Regions from separate parts of the Arthrobacter sp. MDT2-16 genome, predicted to be linked through region 1. Evidence: riboswitches for the same ligand, from Rfam matches in the RefSeq annotation. Region 1 holds a riboswitch; each other region holds the start of a gene.

Region 1 (3,267 bases):
ACGACCGAAGCGCGCCTGGAGCTCGCGCTCGGAACGGTAGGTGATGTGCGCGATGCGGCGGGCGATGCCGAGGCCCGCATCCGGATGCGGGCCGTCGTAGTAGTCGCCGCCGCGGTACGCCGGATCGAGCCGGATGGCCTGCACCTGCGCCTGGGCGAACGCTATCTGTTCGGCCGAGCTGGCGGCGGTGCAGGCGATGACGGCGCACCGCTCCACGCGCTGCGGATACATCAGTGCCCATTCGAGGGCGCGCGCCCCGCCCATCGACCCGCCGAGCACCGAATGCCACCGGTCGATGCCGAGGTGGTCGGCGAGCAGGCCCTCGGCCCGCACGGAGTCGCGGATGGTGACGAACGGGAACCTCGACCCCCAGGGTGTGCCGTCAGGTGCGAGGCTGGCCGGCCCCGTCGAGCCGTAGCAGCCTCCCAGCATGTTGACGGACACCACGAAGTAGCGGTCGGTGTCCACCGTGCGGCCGGGGCCCACGAGCGAGTCCCACCAGCCCTCCTCCTCCGAGGCACCGCGTGCCACATGGGAGCTGCCTGTCAGGGCATGCTGCACGAGCACCGCGTTGGAACGGTCCGCGTCGAGCCTGCCCCAGGTCTCGAAGGCGAGCTGGACGTCGGGCAGCTCGCCCCCGGTCTCCAGGGCCAGGGGCCCGATGGAGGCGATGCGCAGGAGTCCGTCTCCCGACGGGGGGCCGTCGACCCCGGGGTGCAGCGGTGCGGCAGGGTAGGTGGTCACGAAGGGCTAGGCTCCTTTGGCGGCGCGCAACCCCGCGTCGAGGTCGGCGAGGATGTCGTTGATGTTCTCCAGGCCCACGGCCAGCCGGACCAGGCCGGGCCGCACTCCCGCGGTGAGCTGCGCCTCCGCCCCCAGCTGGCTGTGCGTGGTCGATGCCGGGTGGATGACGAGCGAGCGGACGTCGCCCACGTTCGCCACGTGGGAGTGCAGCTCGAGGGCGTCCACGAAGCGCTTGCCCGCCTCCAGTCCGCCGGCGATGTCGAAGCTGACGATCGCACCCGTACCGCCGGGCCCGTACTTCCTCCCGCGCTCGTACCAGGGACTCGAGGCGAGCCCGGCGTAGGCGACGCCCTCGACGTCGTCGTGCCCCTCGAGCCACTCGGCGACGGCCTGCGCGTTCTGGACATGGCGCTCCAGGCGCAGGCTGAGCGTCTCCAGGCCCTGCGCGATGAGGAAGGCGTTGAAGGGCGACACGGCGGAGCCGAAGTCCCGCAGCAGCTGGACCCGCGCCTTCAGGATGTACGCGAGGTTGGCGCCGAGCGCGCCGTCCACGCCGAGGTCCCGCGCGTAGACCAGCCCGTGGTAGCTCTCGTCGGGGGTGTTGAGGCCCGGGAACCGCTCGGGGTACTGCGCGAAGTCGAAGTTCCCGGAGTCGACGATGACGCCCGCGATGGCGTTGCCGTGCCCGCCGAGGTACTTCGTGGCGGAATGCACCACGATGTCGGCTCCCCACTCGATGGGCCGGATCAGGTACGGCGTGGACAGGGTGTTGTCCACGATCAGGGGCACCCCGTGCTCGTGCGCGACGGCGCTGACGCCCTCGAGGTCCAGCACGTCCTGCCGGGGGTTGGACACCACCTCGCCGAAGAACAGCTTGGTGTTCGGCCGGACGGCGGCGCGCCACTGCTCGAGGTCGTCCGGGTCCTCCACGAACGTGGTCTCGATGCCGAACTTCCTCAGCGTGTGCTTGAAGAGGTTGTAGGTGCCGCCGTAGAGGCTGGGGCTGGCCACGATGTGGTCCCCGGCCTCGGCGATGTTCAGGACCGCGAAGGTCTCGGCGGCCTGCCCGGAGGCGAGCAGCAGGGCGCCGACACCGCCCTCGAGGCTCGCGATCCGCGTCTCCACCGCCTCCTGCGTCGGGTTCCCGATGCGCGTGTAGATGGGGGCGAGCTCCGTCAGGGCGAACCGGTTGGCCGCGCTCTCCGCGCTCGGGAAGACGAAGGACGTCGTCTGGTAGATGGGAAGCGCACGCGCCCCCGTGGCAGCATCCGGCACCTGGCCGGCGTGGATCTGGCGTGTCTCAAAGGACCAATCGTTGGACATGGTGCTCCCTGGTCAAGGGGCTCCTCCTCGTCCGATGCCCTGCCGACGAAGCCGTCCCGGACATCGGCCCCGCAGGAGCCCGCGCTTGCGCGGCGCCGGTACGGCGCCGAACCTGGTCTTCACCCGGGGCACCCCACCGCGGTTGGAGGGTTGCCGGCCAGCAAGCCGGGGCTTCGTGCTGGCACTCATGACCTGCATTCATGAAAGCCCATCGGAGCTGATCCGGCAATACGTGTGACGATGCGTGAAGCGGCAGCCCGGGCGGTCGGGAACGGGACACCGAGGGGACCGTCGGTGACCGCACGAGGCGCAGCATCAGGAGTAAGGCAAGCCTTAGCTGAGACCCCCATCACTTAGTGCAACACTGTCGGCATGCGCCTGGATCACGTCTCGTACGCCTGTGAACCCGATGGACTTGCCGCGACCGCCGACCGCATCTCGGGCCGGCTCGGCATGGAGCCTGTGAAGGGCGGTGTGCACCCCCGCTTCGGCACCCGGAACATGATCTTCCCGCTGGCCAATGGCCAGTACCTCGAGGTCGTCGAGGTCCTCAACCACCCCGCGTCGGACAAGGCGCCGTTCGGCCAGGCCGTACGCGCCCGCTCCGAAGCCGGCGGAGGCTGGATGGGCTGGTGCGTCGCCGTCGACGACCTCGCGCCCTTCGAGGAACGCCTCGGCCGCAGCGCGGTCCCCGGCAACCGCAAGTTCCCCGACGGCCAGGAGCTGACCTGGCAGCAGATCGGCATCAAGGGGCTCATCGCCGACCCGCAGGTCCCCTACCTGCTGCGCTGGGACGAGGGTACCGAGGAACTGCACCCCTCGAAGGCCCGTCCGGCGTCCGTCAAGCTGGACTGCCTCACGATCGCCGGTTCCTCCGAGCGGGTGACCGAGTGGCTGGGCACCGAGGTCGAGGAGACCCTCGACGGCGTCCGGGTCCAGTGGATCGCCCCGAACGGCACGCCGGGCATCATGTCGGTGACCTTCGAGACCTCCGACGGGCCCATCGAGATCTGACGCCCCGCTCCGCACGACGGGAGGGACCCGGGAACGGGTCCCTCCCGTCTCCCCGGTCCACGAGGGGGATCAGGCGTGGGTGTAGGTGAGGCAGTCGGCGGCCTCGGCGCCCGGGCCCACCTTGACCGCCGGTGCACTGCACAGCAGGTCGTGGTTGAAGCTGCATTCGGAGCGCTGGCACGCCCC
Region 2 (3,267 bases), on a different contig from region 1:
CGAGCCAGAACACGGGGATCGCCGAGAACAGGGGAGGCAGGTTCACCAGCACGCGGCGGACGACACCCGAACGGGTGAGGGTCGCGGCAGCGACGAGAAGGACGGCGATCACCACGGCCGTGACGAACGCAGAGCCCGCCAGCGCCACGGTCGATCCGGCGACACCGCTGATCCGGTCCCGCACCGACTGGCCGGAGGCCAGCGAGTACCCGAAGTCTCCGGAGAACAGCCCTGCCAGCTGGTGCAGGTACTGGACCACCAGCGGTTGGTCGTAGCCGTACTGACTCTTCATGGTGTCGATCGCCGCCTGGTCGACCGCCGAGTCGACCGTCAGGAAGATCGTCACGGGGTCACTGGGCAGGAGCTGCACCGCCAGGAAGACGAGGGTGTAGGCGAGCCACACCACGAGGAGCGCCTGGCCGATCCGCTGGACGAGGTAGCGTGCCACAGCCCGCTATCCGCCTGTCTTCCACGCGCCCTGGAAGACAGGAGCCGTACCGGAGGTGAACTCCACATGGGTGTCGCTGTGGGCTCCGTACACCTGCACCTCGTCCCACAGCACCAGGGAGTAGGCCTTGTCCACGACCAGGGCCTGCTGTTCCCGGGCGAGCAGCTCATCGCGTTCGGGGCCCTGGGTGGCAGCACGCTCTGCGGCGAAGATCGCGTTGAGGTCCGCGTCGCTGGTGTGCGTCATGGTGTTGTTGGCGGGCTCGAAGATCGGCCCGAGGCCGCCGTAGATGAACTGCCGGGTACCGAAGAACTCGACATTCGGATCGGGCATGGCCGTCGCCAGGAACGTATTGTCACCGGCACGGTTGTCGAGTTTGACCCCGATCTCCCGCCACTGCTGTTCGATGAGTTCGAAGGCCGGTTTGATGACCACGGAGTTGTTGGAACTCGTGACGGTGACCTCGAGCTTCACCCCGTCCTTCTCCCGGATGCCGTCCGCGCCGACGTCCCACCCTGCTTCGTCGAGGAGCGTCCGGGCTTCGTCGGGCTGGTATTCGAGCTCCTCGGACAGGTCGACGAAGCCCGGGGCCTGATGGTTCAGCACGGACGCTGCGAGTTCGTAGCTATCGGACAGGACGGTGTCCTTGATGCTCTGCCGGTCGATGCCGATCTGCAACGCCTGACGGACGTTCTCGTCGGCGAGTTTGCCGCTGCCGATGCGGACAGCAGCCATGTTCACGGTGAGGTCGATCCCTTTAGCCGGAAGGACCTGGTTTCCGCTCGCAGCGAGGGCGTCCTCGTCGAGGGGCTGTAAGCCCCGTACCAGGTCGACCTGCCCCGACTGCACGGCGCCCGCGCGGTGAGCGACTTCGGGCAGGTACTTGACGACCACCTTGTCGAGGTAGGCATCCCCCTGGTTCCCGGCGGTCTCCGGAGCCCACGCGTAGTCCGCCCGTTTGGCGAGCACCACTTCCTCGTCAGGCTTCTCCGACTCGAAGGTGAACGGGCCGGAGCCGGAGATCCGGGAGATCGCCGACTGTCCTGCCGCATCCAGCTTCAGGGTCGCCGGTGAGACGAGACCGGCGGTGACCGACGACGTCGCCCGCAGGAAGTTCGCGTTGGGGGAGGACAGCGTGACCTTCACCTGGTCCTCGCCGATGACCTCCGCGGAGCTGTAGCCGGCGAAGTCGACGTTCGGCTGGACCTGCGCGGCTTCGATCCCCAGTCCCAGGGCATCGAGGTTCAACTTCACCGCCTCGGCGTTCAGGGGCGAACCGTCGCTGAAGGTCACCCCGGAGCGGATGGTGAAGGTGAACTCGGTCGCGTCGGCATTGGAGGAGAAGTCGGATGCGATCCAGGGGACGAGCTCACCCTGCTCGGGATCGAAGTAGGTCAAGCGGTCCAGGACGCTGTTGAGGACATTGGACTTTTCGTAGAAGCGAGCCGCCTGGGTCTGCCAGTTGTTGATCGGCGTGACTTCGGCGTAGACGAGCGTCCCTCCTTCGACGGGTCCGCCGGTACCGGCATCCTGCGCCGCCGGAGTGCTCGAGGCGGAACTGCACGCAGTGAGGGCCAGCGCGGCGAGGCTCAGCATCGCCGTCACGCGCACAGACCGGCGAGCCATGGCAGGGAATGTCCGTGCTGAATCAGTGTTGGAAACGGGGCGGGAAGTCATGCCGGTCCTCTCAGTCATGATGAGGGTTCCCTATCCGCGCACGCAGCAGGCTCAACCTCTCAGGGAGGCCGACACCAACGGGGGACAGGCTATCTCCATCGGTCCTGGCAGTAGCACCGGCCCCGACGGGGTGGTTGCTGCGGCTTCAACGAGCCAGGTCTCTCAACCGCTCTGGATGGTGGTTCTGTCCAGGGGAGCGAACCCAGCGGACAAGTAGATGAAACCCCAGAAGGGCCGACCGATCAAGACGGGCAGGTCTCGGGACGACATATTCACGTCAGGAACCCGTGGCTCCCGAAGGGGCTGGTACCGGAACGCCGCCCTCGGACTGCCGGGCGCCGGTGATGGCCGACGGCACGTGGATCGCCTCGCACAAACCTGTGGTCCGTCACCGATCCGGGTCGAGCAGCCGTCCTGTCGTGACAGGACACTCTGGTGCCCTGGCACGACAGGACGGCTTCGAGCGCTGTTCCTCGGGTTCCACCCGACCGCGTGCGGACGACCGATGGAGTCGACGGCGCGAAGCGCCCGGTCAGGCTCGATGCCCGCCTGACCGAAGCGGCTCGCCTCGACCCCGACGCGGGCGTGTCATCGGGATCTCGGCCGCCGCGCGCTCAGTGGGTGTCGTCACACTTGATGGCTCAGGCGCTCTCTTCTCCCTTGTCGTCCACTTCTTCGACCCACGACGGCGGTTCGTCGCGGCCCTCCTCCTCGTCCTTCTCGGCAGCCTCCGGGGTCTCCTGCACGATGCCCTGCGCGTGGTGGGTAGGGGCGTAGATCGTGTAGAGGCGCAGCGGCTCGTCCCCGGTGTTCTCGACGTCGTGCCAGGTACCGGCGGGCACTTGGATGCTCCAGCCGTCCTCGATGTCCTGCTGGAACGAGAGGTTGTCCTTCGAGGGCCCCATCTTCACCCGGCCCTTCCCGGCGTCGATGCGCAGGAACTGGTCGGTGCCGTGATGCACCTCGAGGCCGATCGCTCCGCCGGGCTCGATCGACATGAGCGTCACCTGCAGGTGCTTGCCCGTCCAGGCGACGCGGCGGTAGGCGGTGTTGTCCGTCGCAGCACGCTCGATGTCGAAGGCGTTCGGGTTCGGTCCGTTGTCGTTGATGTCCATGACCGCATTCTGTCCCATGTCCCGCCC
Region 3 (3,267 bases), on a different contig from region 1:
TCCGCGATCGCCGGGATCCTGTTCTCGTTCTACAGCCTCTCCGGGTACAGCCTGGCGGCCACCGGGCTGGAACTGGACGCCATCGCGGCGGTCGTCGTCGGCGGGACGCTGCTGACCGGCGGGTACGGCTACGTGCTCGGATCCCTCGCCGGGGTGCTCGTCCTCGGCATCGTGCAGACGTTCATCTCCTACGAGGGGACCCTGAGCTCGTGGTGGACGCGCATCGTGATCGGGGCCCTGCTCCTGGCCTTCATCCTGCTGCAGAAGCTGTTCACCCGGAAGGTGCGCCTGACCTGAGGGCTCCGGCGCCCCGGGCCGATACGCTGGGGCCATGACTGTTCTCGTGTTCCTCGACCCGGCCCACGACGACGGCAGGATCGCCGACGCGTCGCAGCCGCAGCTCATGATCTCCGACCTCGGGGCCACCCGCGGTGACGGCGTCTTCGAGTCGATGCTGGCCGTGGACGGGACACCCCGCAAGGAGCGGGCGCACCTGGCGCGGCTCGCGTCCTCGGCCGCGGCCCTCGATCTTCAGGTGCCCGACGCCGAGGCGTGGAGCCGTGCCATCCGCACCGCCCTGCGCGCGTTCGCCGCGGCCGAGCCCGGCCGGAGCGACGCCGTCGTGAAGCTGATCGCCACCCGCGGCGTCGAGGGCGCGGGACGGGCGACGGCGTGGGTGCAGGCGGCGCCGGTCCCGGCGTCGACCCTGACCCAGCGCGAGGCGGGCCTGAAGGTCCTCTTCCTCGAACGCGGCTACGACAGCACGGTGGCGCAGCGCGCGCCGTGGCTGCTGATGGGCGCGAAGACCCTCTCCTACGCCGTCAACATGGCCGCGATCCGCTACGCCAAGGCGCACGGCGCCGACGACGTCATCTTCACCTCCTCCGACGGCAAGGTCCTCGAGGGCCCCACCTCCACCGTGCTGCTCGCCCGCGAGCGCGACGGGCGGAAGACCCTCCTCACGCCGCAGCTGGAGAGCGGCATCCTGGCGGGCACCTCGCAGGCCGCGCTGTTCGCGGCGGCGAAGGAGCAGGGGTGGGAGCTCGGCTACGGTCCGCTCGAGCCGCACCACCTCCTGGAGGCCGACGCCGTATGGCTCATCTCGAGCATCCGGCTCCTCGCCCCCGTCCTCTCGCTCGACGGGCAGGAGCTCCGCACGTCGGCCCCACTGACCGCCGAACTCACGGAGCTCGTGGACCGCTTCGTGTGAAGTCCGCCACACCACCCGCCTGAACGGGCGTGATTGCGCGTCAAGCGGCGCAATGTCCGTGGTCCCGTTTTGACCCGGCACTCCGTCCTGCCCTAGCGTTTTGCTGAAATCAAGAGTTCCAGCCTTCAGGCCCTGGCCGGCTGGACAGCAACCCTCTCCCGTAGTGGGGTGCTCCAGGTGAAGATTCGGTCGCCGGGCCCAGTCCCCCGGTTGGCAAGTACGGCGTCGTGCGGTCATGTCCCGGCTTTCGTCGGCACCTCCCGCCACAGCGCGCACAGCCCAGAACAGCGAGCGTGTCACCGAGCAGCATCTCCTCCCCCGCCGGTACCCGGCGAACGATCTCACCCAGTGCGCCCTCCCCGGGCCCGCCTCCAAGAAGGACACCATGAATCTTTCCCGCAAGCTCCTCGCGGCACTCGCCGTACCCATGCTCGCCCTGACCGTCTCCTGCGGCAGCAGCTCCAGCAGCGAACCCGCCGAGACCACGGACGCCCTGGCCGGCAGCGACCAGCAGTCGCTGGACAAGTACACCACCGAGACCACCACCCCGATCGAGGAGATCGACACGGCGGACCTCGGCCTCATCACCGACGGCACGCTGCGCGTCGGCACGCTGTCGGACGCCCCGCCGAACATCTTCCTCGAGGACGGCGTCTTCACCGGCTACGACAACGAGCTGCTGCGCGCCATCGGCGACAAGCTGGGCCTCGAGGTGGAGTTCGCGTCCACTGACTTCTCGGCGCTCCTCGCCCAGGTGCAGAACAAGCAGTACGACGTCGGATCCTCCTCGATCTCCACCACGGAGGCCCGTCGCGAGAACGTCGGCTTCACCAACGGCTACGACTTCGGCTACATGGCCGTCGTCGCCAAGAACGGCTCCCCGGTCACCGGTTTCGACTTCCTCTCGGAGAGCACCCGCATCGGCGTGGTCCAGGGCACCGTCCAGGACGACTACGTCTCCAACACCCTGGGTCTGGAGCCCGTGCGCTTCCCGGACTACAACACCGTCTACGCGAACGTGAAGAACGGCCAGGTCGACGCCTGGGTGGCGCCGTCGCAGCAGGCCACCGGCCAGGTCAAGGAAGGCGACGACACCACCATCGCCGAGACGATCATCAACACCGAGAACTTCACCGCGTACGCCGTGAACAGCGACAACCAGCCCCTCATCGACGCCCTGAACGCGGGCCTCGACGCCGTCGTCGCCGACGGCACGTGGACCGAGCTCACCAAGGAGTGGTACCCCGACCGCGAGATGCCCTCCGACTGGAAGCCCGGCAGCAAAGCCGTGGAAGTAAAGTAGCGGTCCCTGCATGGACGCCCTCGAACAGCTCGGCAAGACCTTCTTCGACTGGGAGGCGATGGCAGCCGTCCTGCCGGACCTCCTGACCGTCGGCCTGCCGAACACCCTCATGCTCGCCCTGGCCTCGGGGATCATCGGAACGGTCGTCGGCATGCTCCTCGCGATCATGGGGATCTCCCGCAACCGCGTGTTCCGGTGGATCGCCCGTATCTACACGGACATCTTCCGGGGACTGCCCGCCGTCGTGATCATCCTGCTCATCGGCCTGGGGCTCGGTCCCATCCTCCGGCAGATCACGGGCAGCACCAGTCCGTACCCCCTGGGCATCCTCGCCCTCTCGCTGATCGCCTCGGCGTACATCGGTGAGATCTTCCGCTCCGGCATCCAGAGCGTGGAGAAGGGACAGCTGGAGGCCTCGCGCGCCCTGGGCTTCAGCTACAGCGCGTCCATGCAGCTCGTGGTGGTCCCCCAGGGCGTGCGGCGCGTGCTGCCCGCCCTGGTGAACCAGTTCATCTCGCTCATCAAGGAGTCCTCGCTGGTCTACTTCATCGGCCTCGTGGCCAGTGAGCGGGAGCTCTTCCGGGTCGGTAACGACGCCGCGAGCAACACCGGCAACCTGTCGCCGCTCATCGCGGCCGGGCTGTTCTACCTGTGCCTGACGATCCCGCTGACGCACCTCGTGAACTTCATCGACAACCGGCTCCGCGTGGGCAAGAAGCAGAAGCCCGAACCGGATGAACTGGCCGCGAGGATC

Evidence for each region. Region 1 has a riboswitch for S-adenosylmethionine ahead of ACX80N_RS13655 (bifunctional o-acetylhomoserine/o-acetylserine sulfhydrylase). Riboswitches for the same ligand answer to the same signal wherever they lie in the genome.
Region 2: it holds a riboswitch for S-adenosylmethionine, as region 1 does, so the genes downstream of both, ACX80N_RS04105 (ABC transporter substrate-binding protein) here and ACX80N_RS13655 (bifunctional o-acetylhomoserine/o-acetylserine sulfhydrylase) in region 1, are expected to answer to the same signal.
Region 3: it holds a riboswitch for S-adenosylmethionine, as region 1 does, so the genes downstream of both, ACX80N_RS02640 (ABC transporter substrate-binding protein) here and ACX80N_RS13655 (bifunctional o-acetylhomoserine/o-acetylserine sulfhydrylase) in region 1, are expected to answer to the same signal.

Annotation. Positions count from the first base shown of each region.
Region 1 is NZ_JBTNDP010000007.1:200,241-203,507, reverse strand. It holds gene metX (homoserine O-acetyltransferase MetX) at 1-744, opposite strand, end outside; gene ACX80N_RS13655 (bifunctional o-acetylhomoserine/o-acetylserine sulfhydrylase) at 751-2,067, opposite strand; SAM riboswitch class IV at 2,144-2,260, opposite strand; gene ACX80N_RS13650 (VOC family protein) at 2,440-3,081, shown strand; gene ACX80N_RS13645 (DUF1540 domain-containing protein) at 3,151-3,267, opposite strand, start outside.
Region 2 is NZ_JBTNDP010000001.1:854,806-858,072, reverse strand. It holds gene ACX80N_RS04110 (ABC transporter permease) at 1-448, opposite strand, end outside; gene ACX80N_RS04105 (ABC transporter substrate-binding protein) at 455-2,074, opposite strand; SAM riboswitch class I at 2,218-2,307, opposite strand; gene ACX80N_RS04100 (cupin domain-containing protein) at 2,767-3,240, opposite strand.
Region 3 is NZ_JBTNDP010000001.1:544,648-547,914, forward strand. It holds gene yjfF (galactofuranose ABC transporter, permease protein YjfF) at 1-297, shown strand, start outside; gene ACX80N_RS02635 (aminodeoxychorismate lyase) at 332-1,210, shown strand; SAM riboswitch class IV at 1,318-1,436, shown strand; gene ACX80N_RS02640 (ABC transporter substrate-binding protein) at 1,596-2,513, shown strand; gene ACX80N_RS02645 (amino acid ABC transporter permease) at 2,524-3,267, shown strand, end outside.